Regions from separate parts of the Paraburkholderia pallida genome, predicted to be linked through region 1. Evidence: predicted binding sites of a transcription regulator. Region 1 holds the regulator's gene; each other region holds the start of a gene.
The links. The regulator LexA, encoded in region 1, represses DNA repair genes until DNA is damaged. The targets are predictions, from matches to a motif close to ACTGTATNNNNATACAGT.
Positions count from the first base shown of each region.

Region 2: E1956_RS12595 (VRR-NUC domain-containing protein) is a predicted target of LexA. The motif match lies at 2,691-2,708, and genes of this name have one in related genera.
Region 3: E1956_RS07710 (ATP-dependent helicase) is a predicted target of LexA. The motif match lies at 1,904-1,921, and genes of this name have one in related genera.
Region 4: E1956_RS13855 (DNA topoisomerase IV subunit B) is a predicted target of LexA. The motif match lies at 2,523-2,540, and genes of this name have one in related genera.

Region 1 is NZ_CP038148.1:2,139,161-2,143,528, forward strand. Features, by position in the region: gene nodI (nodulation factor ABC transporter ATP-binding protein NodI) at 1-266, opposite strand, end outside; gene E1956_RS09705 (universal stress protein) at 541-1,011, shown strand; gene E1956_RS09710 (DUF2939 domain-containing protein) at 1,130-1,846, opposite strand; gene E1956_RS09715 (hypothetical protein) at 1,976-2,350, opposite strand; gene lexA (transcriptional repressor LexA) at 2,372-3,022, opposite strand; gene E1956_RS09725 (sulfate ABC transporter substrate-binding protein) at 3,317-4,360, shown strand.
Region 2 is NZ_CP038148.1:2,772,260-2,776,627, reverse strand. Features, by position in the region: gene E1956_RS12600 (ATP-dependent DNA helicase) at 1-866, opposite strand, end outside; gene E1956_RS12595 (VRR-NUC domain-containing protein) at 863-2,683, opposite strand; gene E1956_RS12585 (hypothetical protein) at 2,841-3,536, shown strand; gene E1956_RS12580 (DUF3443 domain-containing protein) at 3,581-4,368, opposite strand, start outside.
Region 3 is NZ_CP038148.1:1,698,812-1,703,179, reverse strand. Features, by position in the region: gene E1956_RS07710 (ATP-dependent helicase) at 1-1,830, opposite strand, end outside; gene E1956_RS07705 (hypothetical protein) at 2,151-2,615, opposite strand; gene E1956_RS07700 (RNA-binding S4 domain-containing protein) at 2,916-3,137, shown strand; gene E1956_RS07695 (MATE family efflux transporter) at 3,338-4,368, shown strand, end outside.
Region 4 is NZ_CP038148.1:3,062,423-3,066,790, forward strand. Features, by position in the region: gene parC (DNA topoisomerase IV subunit A) at 1-402, opposite strand, end outside; gene E1956_RS13855 (DNA topoisomerase IV subunit B) at 460-2,451, opposite strand; gene E1956_RS13860 (nucleotidyltransferase family protein) at 2,795-3,085, shown strand; gene E1956_RS13865 (HepT-like ribonuclease domain-containing protein) at 3,082-3,435, shown strand; gene E1956_RS13870 (ATP-binding cassette domain-containing protein) at 3,489-4,368, opposite strand, start outside.

The sequences.
Region 1 (4,368 bases):
TGAGGCACCACGCCCACGCGGGCGCGTGCATGACGCGCGCGTGCGGGCACGGGTTCGCCGCACAGGCTGATGCGTCCGGCGTCGGGCGAGACGATGCCGAGCAGCATGCGCAACGTGGTGGTCTTGCCCGCGCCGTTGGGGCCAAGCAGCCCGAAGCATTCGCCGGGAACGACGTCGAACGACAGGCCGTTCACGACCGCCCTGTCTCCATAGTGCTTGATCACCTGCTCGAATTCGATGGCGGGCATGTTTGAGCGGCTGTTCATGTAAGCGCGTGCGTGGTGCACGTTGTAAGGCGGCCTATTCTAGTGCATTGCCGGGCATGGGGTTGGCGGTACCACGCGCGCATCCGCGACGCGTGCAGTGCACCAATGCCCCGTCCATGTCTGTCGCGACAAGTATTGTTTTCGCGCAAACCCAGTACCCGTGCACCATGCGCGTGCAAGCATACCTGGCGTTTTCCAGCCCTTGCATGTCGAATTGCGGCGCACCATCATGCGATTGTGACCCGCGTTTCCAGCCGGGTAGGGAGAGATGATGATGGCGAGCTACAAGAAAATTCTGCTTTGCTATGACGGCTCGCGCGAAGGCCGCAAGGCGTTGCGTTGCGGAGCGGATCTGGCATTGGACCTGCATGCGGAGACGCATTTGCTGTCGGTGGTCGACATGCGCTCGACGATCGCTCAAAGCGCGGGCTTGCTCACGGATGTGGCGTGCGGGCGCTTCGAAGAAACGGCGCGCGAGATCTTGCAGGAAGGCGTGGATTGGCTGACCGAGCGCGGCGTGCGCGCGCAGGGCCACTTCGCGTTCGGGCATCCGATCGACGAGATTGCGAATCTCGCCAACGAGTTGCACGTCGATCTCGTGGTGGTGGGGCACCGCTGCCGCACCGGGCTGTCGCGCTGGTGGATGGGCGCAGGCAATACGCCGCTGCTCGACCGCGTGACGTGCAGCATACTCGTAGCCTGCTCTTCGGCGGCTGAGGAAAAACAGCAGCAGGCGGCGGCCTAACCGCGGCTGCTCTCTACGCATTGTGTGGACGCTTTTGAGGCGTCCACACAATGATCCCAAAGCGGCGGCCAACTGTCAGGATGGCTCGCCGCAGTCCTCCCGTTTCCCGCGCACTTCATCAATTCGACGCGTTTGCGCCGCTGTCGCCATCCGGCCAGTTCAACTCCACAGCCGTGAGCTTCCACGAAAACAGTCCATGACGCTGCAGGATGGCGGCATAGCGCTCGCTTTTGGCGTTGCGCTGCCACGTGACGGCAAACGTGTTCAGCCCGCGATACCCCGCTGAGGTTTCCGCCCGGGGCTGGTTTTGCTGCTGTTGTGGCTGTGTGCCCGAATTGCCGGGAGCGGGCGGCGTGGATTCGCCCGGTGCGGCCCCACCCGGCGTGGCCGCGCCCGCTTGCGACGATGGCGGCGCCTCGGACGGTTGCGCAGGCGCAGGCCGCTCGCCTGGCTTGCCAGTCGGCGGCATGCCGCTGAGCAGCGCGGCGACGCCGTCGGGTGTGACATACGCGTCCACGAGCGGGCCAATCAGCACGCTGCCGATAACCGCGCCAAAGAGCTGTAGCGGGTTGCTGGCGTGCGCGGCCTCGATGCGCCGTTGCAGCATCTCGCCGATCTGTTGCTTCAGGCTCACGCGTAGCGCCGGGTAATCGACGTATTCGTCCAGAGCGGCCGCGTCGCGTGCGTCGGCGGCTGCCTTGAGGTGATTCAGGGCGATGTACGGCGACGCATAGCCGTAGCCTGCAGCGGCCACGATCGCAACCGCCGCGACGGCGATTGCGACCGGTTTCTTCCAGCTCGCCGATTTGCGGGAATTCGTTTGGATGTCGGTCATTGAGTAGGGCAACCCTGAAATAGGCAAACAGGGTGTTGACCGCGCGCAATCAAAAACGATCCCTGGCGTATCGATTACCGAGCGACTACGGGGTCACTCCGGGGTCACTGCGGGGCGACTGCGGTGTGCTTACTTCGCCAGTGCGGAGGGCAGGTCGGCTTGCTGTTCCGCGATGCAGAGGTCGATGGCGCGGCACACCGCTTCCATCGTGCCCACCATGATGAGCCGCGACTGGCCGTGATAGACGCGCACCGGCGCGCGGCGGCCCGGCTGTTCCGCATTCAGCGTGCTGTTGAGCGAGACGCGTGCGAACGCCGGCTGCGCCGAAGGCAGCGCGGGGGCTTCCTCTTCGCGCTCGATGTCGTCGAACAGCGAACCATTGACCTGGCGGCCCAGCGCGGCCGCGGAGGCGCGCGCCTCACGCATTGCGCACGAGGCAATCCCGCGCAGATGACGCAGACGGCCGAATTGACGGAAGGGCAACAGGCGGGCAAGGCGTTCCATGACTCTCTCCAGGCGGAATTATCAGAATTCGGTGGGGCGGATCAGACCGACGGCAATGCCTTCGAGCGCGAAGTCCGCGCTGCCGACCGCGACGAAGATGTTCTCGTAGTCGGGGTTCTCGGCAATCAGCTCGATGCCGTTGGGCTGCCGCTTCAGGCGCTTCACGGTCACGTCGTCGCCGAGGCGCGCAACGATGATCTGGCCGTCTTTCGCTTCGCTCTTTTTCTGCACGGCGAGCAGGTCGCCGTCGAGGATGCCCGCGTCGCGCATGGACAGGCCGCGCACCTTCAGCAGGTAGTCGGGCCGGCTCGAGAAGAGCGCCGGGTCGCAGGTGTAGTTCTGCGAGATGTGTTCTTGCGCGAGGATCGGGCTGCCCGCCGCGACGCGGCCAACGAGCGGCAGCGAGAGCTGCATGATGCTCGCGTGCGGCAGCGTGAACTGGTGCGGCAGGTCGTCGGGGCCGGGCAGCAGGCGAATGCCGCGCGAAGCGCCCGCAGCCAGCTCGATCACGCCCTTGCGCGCCAGCGCCCGCAGGTGTTCCTCCGCCGAGTTGGCCGAGCTGAAGCCCAGTTCGGCGGCGATTTCAGCGCGCGTGGGCGGAAAGCCCGTGCGCTCGATCGCGCGGCGGATCAGATCGAAAACCTGCTGCTGTCGTGCGGTGAGTTTGGTCATGGCGCCACTGTATGTTTGAACAGGTAACTGTATTTTTATACAGTACTCGCCGCTTTTCAAGTGTTACTTGAGGTTTGTGATCGGGATGGCCCCGCAGCGGCGCTTTCCTGCGCTCAACCCGACGAAATCACAGACGAAAACACGCTCGAGCGCCCGATTCCTCCGTCCTTACCACTTTTACGTATTAAAGAATGAGAAAACATCATTTTTAATAATGTAAGCCAATCGCTAGACTGGCCTCCATCGATTGCTGCACGACAAACGAAAACGCACGACGACACGGAGAAAAAACAGATGAAACAAGGCACTACGGGGCGCGCATGGGTCAGGACGCTGGCGGCGAAACTGGTGATCGGCGTGGCGCCGCTGCTGGGCATGGCCGCGCTGGCGCCGGCCGCGCATGCGGACACGGCGCTGCTCAACGTCTCCTACGATCCGACGCGCGAGCTGTATCAGGACATCAATGCGGCCTTCAGCAAGGAGTGGAAGGCGAAGACGGGCGAGACGCTCACCATCAAGCAGTCGCACGGCGGCTCGGGCGCGCAGGCGCGCTCGGTGCTCGACGGGCTGCAGGCCGACGTCGTGACGCTCGCGCTCGCCTGGGACATCGACGCGCTTGCCAACAAAGGGCTGATCGAGAAGGACTGGCAAAAGCGCCTGCCCGACAACGCCTCGCCGTACACCTCGACCATCGTGTTTCTCGTGCGCAAGGGCAATCCGAAGCACATCAAGGACTGGGACGACCTCGTGAAGCCCGGCGTGTCGATCGTCACGCCCAATCCGAAGACCTCGGGCGGCGCGCGCTGGAACTACCTCGCGGCGTGGTCCTATGCGCTGCATCAGCCGGGCGGCAACGAGCAAAAGGCGAAGGAATTCGTCACGAAGCTCTACAAGAACGCGGGCGTGCTCGACTCGGGCGCGCGCGGCGCGACCACGAGCTTTGTGCAGCGTGACATCGGCGACGTGCTGATCGCCTGGGAAAACGAGGCATTCCTCTCGCTCAAGGAGTTCGGGCCGGAGAAGTTCGAGATCGTGGTGCCTTCGGCGAGCATCCTGGCGGAGCCGCCGGTTGCGGTGGTCGACAAGGTCGTGGACAAGCGCGGCACGCGCAAGGTGGCGCAGGCGTACCTGCAGTTCCTCTATAGCGAAGAGGGCCAGGAGATTGCCGCGAAGAACTTCTATCGTCCGCGCTCGGACAAGGTGCCCGCGGCGCTCACGGCGAAGTTTCCGAAGCTGAAGCTCTATACGGTCGACGACACCTTCGGCGGCTGGACCAACGCCCAGAAGACGCATTTCGCGGATGGCGGCGTGTTCGATTCGATTTATCAACCGCAGTAATCGGCTTC
Region 2 (4,368 bases), 630 kb from region 1:
AGCACGCGTAGTGGCAGCAGGGCGGCGTCGCGCGGCTCGCCTTCGCGAGCTTCGCCTTCGCGGGGTACGCCATCGCGAGGTGCGCCATCGACTTGAGCGGCGGCCAGCGTGTCGAGCGCGTCGAGCGCGAGCTGCCGTCCCGGGCTCTTCGCGCTCAAGAACAGCACCTTGTCGATGCCGGCGCGCGCGCAGGCCTTCAGTTGCGGGAACAGCGTGCCGATGGTCTTGCCGATACCGGTGGGCGCCTCGATGAGCAGGCAGCGTCCTTGCGTGGCCGCGCGCCACACGGCCTCGGCGAGATCGCGCTGGCCCTCGCGGAACGTCGCATGCGGCAGGCGCAAGGCCGCGAGCGCCACGTCGCGCGCCGCGCGATGCGCGCTCTCCTGTTCGGCCCACGCGATGAAGCGTGCGCACTGCGACTCGAATTCGGCGCGCAGTTGCTGCGCGCTCGCGTGCTCGACGAGCGCCGTCTCGCGTCCCGAGCCGATCTCGTAGTAGACGAGCGCGAGCTCGAGCGCGTCGAGGCCGAGCTTCTCGCACATCAGCGCGCCATAGACACGCAATTGCGCCCAGTGCAGCGCGCGCTGATTCTCGCGCATCGCCTCCAGATCGCCGCGATAGGTCTTGAACTCTTCGAGCCGTTGGCGTGCCGGGTCATAGCCGTCGGCGCGGCCGCGCACCGTGAGCGTGCCGAATACGCCGGTGAGCGCGATTTCGGTTTCATAGCCGGTCGGCCGGCGTGCGGCGATCGCGGCGTGGCCGGCGCGGCCTTCGCTCGCATCGGGCGAGGGCGTGAAGCGCAGGTCGAGGTCGCCGCGTTTCGCGGTGAACTCGCAGAGCGTACGGACCGCGACGGTGTAGCTCATGGCGTGGGCGCAGCTGAGGTGCCTTCCGGCGCCGCCCAGCGCACTTGCAGCACCGTCACGGGCACGCCGTGTGCCGCGCAGTACGCGAGCCAGCGGCGCTGGTTGTCCTGCAGCCGGTCGCCGGGGCCCTTCACCTCGATCAACTCGTAGCGTCGCTCGCGCGGCCAGAAGCGCACGAGGTCGGGCAGGCCCGAACGGTTCGCGCCGGGTTCGCGCAGCAGGCGCTCGAACCACAGCTTCAGGTGGGCGGCGGGAAAGCAGTCGAGCGCCAGCGCAAGCAGCGTGGCGTCGAGCGCGGGCCACGCGACGTAGGGCGACTGGATGCCGTACTTCTGCGTGAAGCGCCGTTCGATGGTCGCGCGATAGGTGCCGGTCTCGAATTCGGCGAGACACGCGGCGAAGAGCCCGGCGCGCCGGGACACGAAGTCGGTGGCGTGCAGGTCGGCGGGGCCGCGCTGGAACGGATGGAAGAAGGCGCCCGGCAGCGGCGCGAAGAGCGCAGGCCAGCAGAGCAGGCCGAAGAGGCTGTTGATGAGCGTGTTCTCGACGTAGAAGACGGGCGCCTCGGCGCGCTCGAGCGTGCGGCGCGCGGCTTCCTCCACGCGCAGGCCGGCGCAGGCGTCGGGGAGCGTGAGCTCGGCGCTCGCGAACGTCGGCGCGCCGGGCGTTGTCGGCGTTTGCGCCGTGGCGCGCCGCCGCTGCAGGCGTGCGAGCGTGCGCGTCGCACGTTGCGCTTCCTCTTCGTTCGCGGGCGCGCCGGCAATGGCCTGGGCGAGCGCGAGCGCTTCGTCGCGTCGGTCGAGTTGTTCGAGGACGCGCACGCAGCGATAGCGCGATTCGGGATGACCGCAGTCGGCATAGGCGCGCCAGGCCAGCGCCGGCTCGCCCAGGCGCTCGGCCGCCTGGCCCGCCGCGTGGCGCACCCGGTCGTGACGCGAGCGCAGCCAGTCGTTGTGCCGGGTGCGCGGCGCAAGAGTGTCGAGCGTATCGAGTGCAGTGTCGAGGGCAGTGACGGCGCTCGCCGCGTCCGGAGCAAGATCGAAGGACTCGCGGCAGTCGCGCAGCGTGAGATAGGCGTCGATATCGGCGCGTTGCTGAAACGCGCGCGAGGCGCTGTCGAGCGGCACTGGTTCGTAGCGGTAGACGCCCAGGTCGGCCAGCACGAACTCGGACCAGTCCTGCCGCAGGTTGCCGAAGAACATCAGCCTGAGCCGCTCGCACAGCGGCGCGGCCACCAGATGGAACACGGTATCGGCCGAGCCCGGAAACCACGCGGACCAGCCGCGCGCCTCGGGCGCGGCGGCTTGCAGGGCTTCGAGTGTTTCTGCGCGCGTGGCGCGTGCGGCCGGTACGGCGCGGGCGGTAGCGCCGGTGTGCTGCGCGCTCACGGGCTTGGGCACGTCGGAGGAATCAGCCGTATCAGGCGCGATGGTCACCTCAGGCGCGCCTTGCGCCTGCGCGCAGGTTGCGAGCCATGTGGCGAGCGTCTGCAATTCGGCTTTGGTGACGAGCGCCGCGAGCGCGTCGAGTGCGAGCACGGGCGCCGCGTCCGCCCAGCCCGCCGCCACGAGGGCCGCCGCCGCCGCGCGCGGACAGCCGATCTCGGCGTAGTCGAGCTTGCTCGCGCGAAAATGCGGCCCTTTGCGCATGAGCATGCGCACGAACAGCGCGCGCGAAGCCCGCGGCAGGGCGCCGAAGCCCTGCACGAAGCACTGTTCGGCTTCGTCGAACAGGTCGGCGCAGCGCGCATCGAGCGAGGCGAGCGCGCGCTCGAAGTTCGCGAGGTAATAGAACGGATCGGGAGATTCGGGAAGCACGCGCGGCACTGTACGGATATACAGCCGCGATAATAACAGGCCGGCGCGGCGCGCGAGCGCCGTGCGCAGAACCCGATGCGCCTCGGGTCTTCGCGGGCTCTACGCTACAATTGCCGCAGCCTGAAAACCGAACCGCGCGAGAAGCGCAACAAGAGCGATGAACAAACGAAAAGTCTGCCTCGTCGGCCTCGCCGCCGGTGCCACTCTGCTCGCGGGATGCGTCGCGCAGTACCAGAACCCCAGCGCATGCGAGCATGAAATGCGCACCCGGCTCGTCAACGCGTCGCTGGGCCAACTGACCGTCACGCATACCGCGGTGGCGTATCGCGGCAAGCGTGTTGTCGTCGAAGGCGCGCTCGCTCGCGGCGCGCTGCCGGCATCGGGTGTGCTCAGCCCAGAGGCTGTCGCCGCCGTCACCGGTGCGCCGGGGGCTTCGACCGCCGGCGCCTCGGGCGTGAGCGCGGCGAATGCCGCCGTGGCTTCGGCTTCGACGGGGGCGTCGGCGGCATCGGCATCGTCGGCGCAGCACGCCACGGTGGCGTCAGCGGCGTCCGGAGCAGCCGTAGCCTCGGCAGCTTCCGCGGCGTCCGGAGCAGCCATAGCGTCGGCAGCTTCCGCGGCATCTGGAGCCGCCGTGGCATCTGCTGCATCGGCAGCCGCGCCGGTCGCGGAAAGCAAGCCCACCACGCCGATGGCGGTGCTGGCCGTGAAGCTGGGTCTGCACAAGGCCCCGCGCCCGACCACCGCCGCAGAGTGCACCTATGACAAGACGGGTAGCCTCACGTCGTTCCGCTGGCTCTCGCCGGCCGCCCTCGCGAAGACCACGCCCGCGCCCGACGCCAGCGACGAGTAACCCGAACCGGCGCTGCACCGGCGCCACACCCGCTTGCCCCACGCTCAGAACGCGAAATACGGCCCCGCGCCCGCGGGCGTCACCTGGGCTTCGATGGCCGTGTAGATGCGCCGCCCGAAGAAGAACGGCAATCCCCACCCGAACATGTTGCCGTTGTAGCCCGCCAGGTTGTCGAACGCCCAGTTGCCGCTCGCGAACAGCGTTTGTGCATTGGCGACCGGGAGCGAGGCCGCGGTGCTCACGCCGTCCGTGCCCTTGATCGTCGCGCCGATGCTCAGCGGCGCGCCCGGGCAGTACCACACGCCGCAACGCGTGAGTGCCGCGTCCGCGAAGAAAAAGCCGTTCGAGCCGCTATCCAGATAGCTCAGCGGATAGACCGAGCCGTCCGAGGTCGTGGTCGACACGAAGCCCGTCACCGTGTTCGCGCGCAGCACCGTCGCACCGCCGAGCGCGTTGTTCGACTGCGAGCCGATGCCGAATATCAGCGATCCGCTTACGGCGCTCTGGCCCGAGTCGGGCACCGCGGGCAGGTCGAGCACGACGCCGTTATTGTCCGTCGCAAACGCCGCGACGGGATTGCTCACCTGCTGCGCGAGCGGCTGCGCACTCGCCGCGCAGTTGCCGGACGGGCATGCGTAGTACCACGAACTATTCGGCTGATTCACGCAGGCCGCGCCGCAGTCGGCGTTGAAGGGCCCGACGCCGAGGATGCCGTTCGCGCGCAGCGCCGTGGTATTGATCATCGCGAGCCCGAAGCCCTCGCAGACGCTCGGCGTGGTCGGCACGGACGGGTCGGCGATCACCTGGATCGGCAGCGCGCGGGCCACTTCTC
Region 3 (4,368 bases), 440 kb from region 1:
AATGCAGCCATCCACGCCATTGAGCACGAACACGTTGCGCCATTCCTGGCCTTTGGCCGAATGGATCGTCGAGAGAATCAGATAGTCCTCGTCGAGGAGCGGATCGGCCGACTCGGCGCTGGTGGCGTCGGGCGGGTCGAGCGTGAGCTCGGTCAGGAAGCGCTCGCGTGACGCGTAGGTGCTGGCGATGCTCTCCATCTGCAGCAGGTCGGCGAGCCGCACCTGGGCGTCTTCGTAATTGCGCTCGAGGTGCGGCTCGTACCAGCGCCGCACGCGCTCGAACTCGGCGGGCCAGGGCGTCGCGCGCGCGCCGAGCTGCTCCACGAGCCCGGTGAACGCCGGCCAGTCCTCGGCCGCACGCGGCGGCGGCGCGAACGCAGCGAGCGCCTGCGCGGCGCGGTACGCGCCCGTGCAGGCCGCGACCTGATCGAGCAGTCGCGCGGCCGTCGCGGGCCCGACGCCGGGCAGCAGTTGCGTCACGCGAAAGCCCGCCACGCGGTCGAGCGGATTCTCGGCCCAGCGCAGCACGGCGAGCACGTCTTTCACGTGCGCGGCGTCGAGGAAGCGCAGGCCGCCGAACTTCACGAACGGGATATTGCGCCGCGCCAGCTCGATCTCGAGCGTCGCGCTGTGGTGCGCGGCGCGAAAGAGGACCGCCTGCTGCTTGAGCTTCATGCCGCCCTCGCGCGCCTCCAGGATCTGCTCGACCACGTAGCGAGCCTGGGTGGCCTCGTCGGCGACCGTGACGAGGCGCGGACGCTGCTGCGACGCGCGGTCGGTCCACAAATTCTTGGTGAAGCGCTCGGCGGCGGCGTCCATCACGGCGTTCGAGGCGGCGAGGATCGGCGCGGTCGAGCGATAGTTGCGCTCGAGCGTGACCTGGCGCGCGGGCGGATCGAACTGCGCGGGAAAGTCGAGGATGTTGCGCACCGTCGCGCCGCGAAACGCATAGATGGCCTGGGCGTCGTCGCCGACCACGGTGAGGCCCCGCCCGTCGGGCTTCAGCGCGAGCAGGATCGACGCCTGCAGGCGGTTGGTGTCCTGATACTCGTCGACGAGGATATGGTCGAAGCGCCCCGCCAGATCGGCCGCGATAGCCGGCTCCGCCGCCATGTGCGCCCAGTAGAGCAGCAAGTCGTCGTAGTCGAGCACGTTCTGCTTCTGCTTGGCGTCCACGTAGGCCGCGAACAGCGCGCGCAACTGCGGCTCCCATTCGAGGCACCACGAGAACGAGCGCGCGAGCACGTTCGCGAGCGAGTCGCCCGTGTTGACGACGCGCGAGTAGATCGCGAGGCACGTCGACTTCGCGGGAAAGCGCTTTTCCTTCGCCGATAACCCCAGTTCGTGGCGCACGAGGTTCATGAGATCGGCGGAATCTTCGCGGTCGTTGATCGTGAACGCGGGCGAGAGGCTGATCTGCTCGGCGTATTCGCGCAACAGGCGCGCGCCGATGCCGTGAAACGTGCCCGCCCAGGTGAGCCCCTGGGCCAGCGCCGCCGCCGCGCCCGACACGCCTGCCGCGATGCGCGAAACGCGCCGCGTCATCTCCTGCGCCGCGCGGCGCGAGAAGGTCAGCAGCAGGATGCGGTGCGGATCGGCGCCGTTCGCGACCAGATGCGCCACGCGATGCGCGAGCGTGTTGGTCTTGCCCGAGCCCGCGCCAGCGATCACGAGCAGCGGCGCCGGCAGCGCCGCGCCCGGCGCGTACGCCTGCGGCCCGCCGTGCTCGACGGCGGCGCGCTGGGCGTCGTTGAGCTTCGCGAGGTACGACGCCGCCGCGAGCGCGGCGTCGCTCGTGGCGGGGGAATCGGCGAGGGAGACGGTGGACACGGCGGGCGCAGTGGGTATTCGGTGAGCGATGAAAGGATCGACGCGCCGCGTATTGGCGAGCGTGGCGACGCATACTGTATATCCATACACCCCGCACCGGCAAGCGCCGATCTTGCCGCGATCTGGCGCTATTCAGACCCGAACTTCAGAATCGGAACGTAGCGCACCAGGCCCGACGGCCCGAAACAAAGCGGCGACGCCCGCTTCCGGGCGCCGCCGCTTCACGTCCTGCACAGGCCAGCACCGGGGCTGGCGCCGAATGGAAAAGCCTCACCCAGCCCGAAAGCGCGCAGCGCGCGCCACCAGGCTATCGAAGCGCCTTATTGCTGAGCCTCACCGCCCGGCTGCTGAGCCGACTGGCCGCTCATCTGGTCCATCATTTCCGACTTGTTGGCCTGCTGGTCGGCCTTGTGGTTGATCTTCGCGTCCTTCACCTGCGACTTGTACTGCGACTTGGCCTGCTTCTTCGTCGAGTTGTATTCCGCTTTCGCCGACTTCTTGGCGCTGCGGTATTCGGCGTTCGCGGTCGCATCGGCGTTGCGCTTTTGCACCAGCGGATCGGCCGATTGCGCCGCGCTCAAGTCCTGCGGCGCGGGCTGCGAGAGGCCCGCTGCTGCCGGCGCCTGGCTCGGCGCCATAGCCGGCGCCATGGCAGGCGCGGCAGAAGGCATGGCCGTGGGCGCCTCGGCGCCGGGCTGCGCCGCGCCCTGGGCGAAGGCGCCTTGCGCGAAGATGGCAGCCGTGGCGAGAGCGGTACCGGTGAGCAGCTTGCGAATATGAGTCATGGCGTATCCTCTTTGTAGTCGTTCCGGGATCCATGCCGCTGCGGACAGGTCCGCTTGCGGCGCGATTCCGCCCGATCGAGCCGCGGTGCGTGATTGCGCTGCGGCGGGGTCGTTTCGGGGTGAGACCATTTTCATCTGAAGATCGACGCAAGGTCTCCCGACGTTACCCAACGTTGCATCTTCTTACGAAATCATGACATCTGGCCCCGGGATGTAACAGCGGCCCGCGCGTGCGGGATCGCTTATGATGCTCACCCTTCGCGTGCCCTGTCCGGCGCGCACCTGAATCTCGTTTGCCCCATGCCCAATCTCGATTTCATGCTCACCGGCGACTACGTCGAACTCCACAACCTCCTGAAGATCACCGGTCTCGCCGACAGCGGCGGCTCGGCCAAGCAGATCGTCGCCTCCGGCGCCGTGAAGGTCGACGGCGAGGTCGAACTGCGCAAGACCTGCAAGATCCGCGCGGGACAATCGGTGTTGCTCGGCGACACGCGCATCGCCGTGCGCGAAGCCGAATGAGGCGTGCGGCGCAACGGCTCCCATAGGCTGACCAGGCGCCCCCCACGCGTGTCGAGGTGAAATACGTTCGAAAGCGAATGCACCATCCAGGTGCTTTTTATCCGAAAGAAGGGTAATCTCGCATTGAGCTTTCAATCTCGACACCAACGCACTTTCTGAACGCGCGGCGCGATTCATCATCGCGCCGCGCGTCTGTTTTCATGACCCGACCCACTGCCCCCGCGCGCGCCGATCAGGCGAGACGCGCCATCGCCCCGCCCTCGCTCAAGCGCCACGCCGCCGACACCGCGCGCCTCGCCGCGCCGCTCGCCATCGCCCAGCTTTCGCAGATGGCCATGAGCGTGACCGACACCGTGCTGCTCGGCTCGCTGGGCGCGGGCGCGCTCGCGGCAGGCGGGCTCGGCGCGAACCTGTTCTTCGTGGTGGTGACGGTGCTGCAGGGCGTGCTGACCTCGGTGAGCGTGAGCGTCGCGCAGGCGCGCGGCGCCGACGATCTGCACCGCGTGCCGCACATCTACTGGACCGGCCTCGCACTCTCGCTGCTGCTGGCCGTTCCCGCGTTCGCGCTGCTGTCGTTCGCGGGGCCGGTCTTGCTCGCGCTCGGCGAGCCGCCCGTGCTCGCGCATCAGGTGGGCGAGTACGCGGCCGTGCTGCGCTGGGGCGCCCCCGCCAGCCTGATCGGCGTGGGCCTGATGCGTTCGTTCCTGCCCGCGATCGGCGCGGCGAAGCGGCTGCTGTGGGTGTCGATCATCAGCGTGTTCTCCAACGGCTTCCTGAACTACGGGCTGATTCATGGCGTGTGGGGCCTGCCGCGCCTCGGCTTTCTCGGCTCGGCCACCGCCACCACCATCACGATCTGGGTCACGACGCTCGTGCTGATGGCGCTCCTGCATCTGCGGCCCTCGCATCAGCACTTCGTGGTCGCCAGGCGGCCCACCGCGCCGCTGATGGGCGAGCTCTTCGCCATCGGCTGGCCCGTGGCGATCACCTACGCCGTGGAGGCGACGCTCTTTCTCGCCACGGGTCTGCTCATGGGCCTGTTGGGCGCGACGCCGCTGGCCGCGCACCAGATCGCGCTGAACGTGGCTTCGGTGATGTTCATGGTGCCGCTCTCGATCGGCCAGGCGGCCAACGTGCGCGTGGGCTACTGGATCGGCGCGGGCGTGCCGCGCGCGGCGCGCCACGCGGGCTTCGTCGCGCTGGCGCTGGGCGTGGGCTTCATGTCGATGTC
Region 4 (4,368 bases), 920 kb from region 1:
CGTCAGACGCGCTTCGGTGTATCGCATGGCCGCCGCGCCGTCGCCGTCGCGCGAGCCGAAATTGCCCTGGCCGTCGATGAGCGGATAGCGCATCGAGAAGTCCTGGGCGAGACGCACGAGCGCGTCGTAGGCCGACTGGTCGCCGTGCGGGTGGTACTTGCCGAGCACGTCGCCGACCACGCGCGCCGACTTCACGGGCTTGGCGTTGTCGCCGAGACCCATCTCGTTCATCGCGAAGAGAATGCGTCGCTGCACCGGCTTCTGGCCGTCGCAGACGTCGGGCAGCGCGCGGCCCTTCACCACGCTCACCGCGTAGTCGAGGTACGCGCGCTCCGCGTAGTGGCCGAGCGTGAGCGTGTCGCCGTTCGGGGCGTCGGTCACTTCAGCAAAGAGATCGTCCATGTTTCAGTCAGTCCGTAATCTTGTATGGGCGTGTATGGGGTGCGAAGGCGTGCGCGCTCAGATATCCGCTTCGACTTCGTTGCCCTTCTCTTCGAGCCACGAGCGGCGCGAGGCCGCTTCGCCCTTGCCCATCAGCATGGTCATGCGCGCAACGGTGGCCTCGTAGTCGAGGTCGCCGAGCGCGATGGGCGACAGGCGCCGCGTGTCGGGGTTCATCGTCGTGTCCCAGAGCTGCTCGGCGCTCATTTCGCCGAGGCCCTTGAAGCGGCTGATGGTCCATTGCGTCTCCCGCACGCCGTCCTTGCGCAGCTTGTCGAGGATCGCTTCGAGCTCGCCTTCGTCGAGCGCGTAGAGCTTCTGCGCAGGCTTCTTGCCGCGCGCCGGCGCGTCGACGCGGAACAGCGGCGGGCGCGCCACGCACACGTGACCGCGCTCGATCAGCTGCGGGAAATGCTTGAAGAAAAGCGTGAGCAGCAATACCTGGATGTGCGAACCGTCGACGTCCGCGTCCGAGAGAATGCAGATCTTGCCGTAGCGCAGGTTCGACAGATCGACGGTGTCGTCGGGGCTGTGCGGATCGACGCCGATCGCCACCGAAATGTCGTGCACTTCGTTGTTGGCGAACAGGCGGTCACGCTCGGTTTCCCACGTGTTGAGCACCTTGCCGCGCAGCGGCAGGATGGCCTGATATTCCTTGTCGCGGCCCATCTTCGCCGAGCCGCCCGCCGAGTCGCCCTCGACGAGGAAAAGCTCGTTGCGCGCGATATCGGTCGACTCGCAGTCGGTGAGCTTGCCGGGCAGCACGGCCACGCCCGAGCTCTTGCGCTTCTCGACCTTCTGCCCCGCGCGCGTGCGCGCCTGGGCCTGCTTGATGACGAGGTCGGCGAGCTTCTTGCCATGCTCGACGTGCTGGTTGAGCCAAAGCTCCAAAGCGGGACGCGAGAACGACGAGACGAGCTTCACGGCGTCGCGGCTATTGAGGCGCTCCTTGATCTGCCCCTGGAACTGCGGGTCGAGCACCTTCGCCGAGAGCACGAACGAGACGCGCGCGAACACGTCCTCCGCCAGCAGCTTCACGCCCTTGGGCTGCAGGTTGTGCAGCTCGACGAAGCTCTTCACGGCCTGGAACAGGCCGTCACGCAGGCCGCTCTCGTGCGTGCCGCCCGCGGGCGTCGGAATCAGGTTGACGTAGGACTCGCGCATGAGCGGGCCTTCCTCGCTCCACGCGACCACCCACGCGGCGCCCTCGCCTTCGGCGAAGGTGTCGTCGGTGGTGCGGGCGTCGGCGTAGCGCTCGCCTTCGAAGAGCGGGATCAGCAGGTCGCTGCCGCCCATGCCTTCGAGCAGATAGCCGCGCAGGCCGTCTTCGTATTTCCACGAGAGCCGCTCGCCGGTCTTCTCGTTGACGAGCTCGACCTCGACGCCGGGCAGCAGCACCGCCTTCGAGCGCAGCAGGCGCTGCAGCTCGCCAAGCGGCAGATTCGGCGAGTCGAAATACTTCGGGTCGGCCCACGCGGTCACGCGCGTGCCGGACTTCTTCTCGTCTCGCGCGGCGTTGCGCGTGGTGAGGGGCTTCACGACGTTGCCGTCCGAGAAGCCGATTTCGGCGACCTTGCCGTCGCGCCAGACCGTCACGTCCAGACGCGTCGAAAGCGCGTTGGTGACCGAGACGCCCACGCCGTGCAGACCGCCCGAGAACGTGTAGGCGCCGCCGGCGGCCTTGTCGAACTTGCCGCCCGCGTGCAGGCGCGTGAAAACGATTTCGACGACGGGCACTTTCTCGTCCGGGTGCAGGCCGAACGGAATGCCGCGGCCGTCGTCCTCGACGGAGACGGAATGATCGGCGTGCAACGTGACGGTGATGCGCTTGCCGTAGCCGCCGAGCGCTTCATCGGACGCGTTGTCGATGACTTCCTGGATGATGTGCAGCGGATTCTCGGTGCGCGTGTACATGCCCGGCCGTTGCCGGACGGGCTCGAGGCCCTTGAGCACCTTGATCGACGCTTCGCTATATCCAGCGTTTGCAGCGTTTGACTTCTTCGTTGACATGGTGATCCGCAGGGGGTCGTCCTGTGCAGATGTCCACAGGTGCTGTGGACATCTGCGGGGACAACGCGTTGAGTGTTCAAAAAAACCGTGACGAAACAACGGGCTGGGCGCGCTGCGCAACGCCCGGGCAGATCTTGCCGGGCCGGCGCGCGCTCGCGCGAGTCGCTCCGATTCGCGAGGTATTGTACTGATTTGAGCTTGCGCGGCAATTTGGAAAAGGGTTGGCCGTTCGGCCGAGGGGCGGCGAGGGGCTTGAGTCGCGTAGAATGGGGCACGGGTGGCATGCCGCCTGCCGGCGCCGTTTCAGCCGGTTTGTTGCGCAATTTGGGGGAGTGCAGCGCCTATGAGACCATCGGAAGCATTACGCGCGCATCGCGCTGAAATCCGGCAGATCGTCGCGAGTCATCACGCAACGAATGCGCGCGTGTTTGGCTCGTCGGCGCGTGCGGAGGACGACGAGGACAGCGATCTCGACTTGCTCGTCGACCCAACGCCGCAAACTTCGCTGTTCGATCTCGCGCGCATTCAATTGCGGCTGGAAGCGCTACTAGGCGTACCTGTGGATGTCCGCACACCGTTGGATCTGCCCGAGCGCTGGCGGGCGCTTGTCGTGGAGGAAGCGGTGCCGGTATGAAAAAAGGCGATTTGCGCACGCGCGACTACATTGAGCACATCCTCACGGCCATCGAGCGCATCCGTGACTACACCGCGTCAGTCACGCTGGAAACGTTTCAAACAACCCCGATGGTCATTGACGCCGTCGTGCGTAACCTGGAGATCATTGGCGAGGCGGCGCGCAACGTGATCCAGGACGATCCGACCTTCATCGCGGCGCATCCTGAGATTCCATGGCAAGCCATGTATGCCACACGCAACCGCGTGTCGCACGGTTATTTCGATATCGACACAAGGACAGTCTGGGTGACGGTGCAGAACGACTTGCCCGAGCTGGAACGCGCACTTTTACCCCTGAAACAGTCCTAAAAAAAAGCGGCCTTCATCAGGCCGCCTTCTCCCGCTTGCGCCAGCTTTTCACGTCACTTGCGCTTGCTCTCCAGCTCTTCCCACCGCTCCAGCGCCATCAACAATTCCTCGTCGATCTGCGCATAGCGCTCGGTGAGCCGCGTGCCCTCCTGGGCATCCTTCGCAAAAATCGATCCATCCTCGATCTTCGCGCCAATCTCCTTCTGCTCCGTCTCCAGCGCCTCGATGCGCTTGGGCAGCTCCTCGAGCTCGCGCTGCTCCTTGAACGAAAGCTTCACGGTGCGCTGCGCATTGCGGCCCGCCGCGCTCTCCTTCGGCGCGGCCGCAGCGGGAGCCGCCTCCTTCGGCGCGCGCGCCTCGGCAAGCTCCTGCGCGCGGGCGCTCTGGGTCTGCCAGTCAGTGAAGCCGCCCACGTACTCGCGCCAGCGGCCTTCGCCCTCGGAGGCGATCACCGAAGTCACCACGTTGTCGAGGAACGCGCGATCGTGGCTCACCAGCAACACGGTGCCGTCGTAATCGGTCAGCAATTCTTCGAGCAGCTCGAGCGTGGGAATGTCGAGGTCGTTGGTCGGTTCGTCGAGCACCAGCACGTTCGCGGGGCGCGCAAACAGACGCGCGAGCAGCAGGCGGTTGCGCTCGCCGCCCGAGAGCGACTTCACGGGCGAGCGCGCGCGCTCGGGCGAGAACAGGAAGTCGCCGAGATAGCTCATCACGTGCTTCTTGGCGCCGTTGATCTCGACCCAGTCGCTGCCGGGGCTGATGGTATCGGCGAGGCTCTTCTCGAGGTCGAGCTGCGCACGCATCTGGTCGAAGTACGCCACCTGCAGGTTCGTGCCCACGCGCACCGTGCCGGCGTCGGGCTTCAGCTCGCCGAGGATCAGCTTGAGCAGCGTGGTCTTGCCCGCGCCGTTCGGGCCGACGAAGCCGATCTTG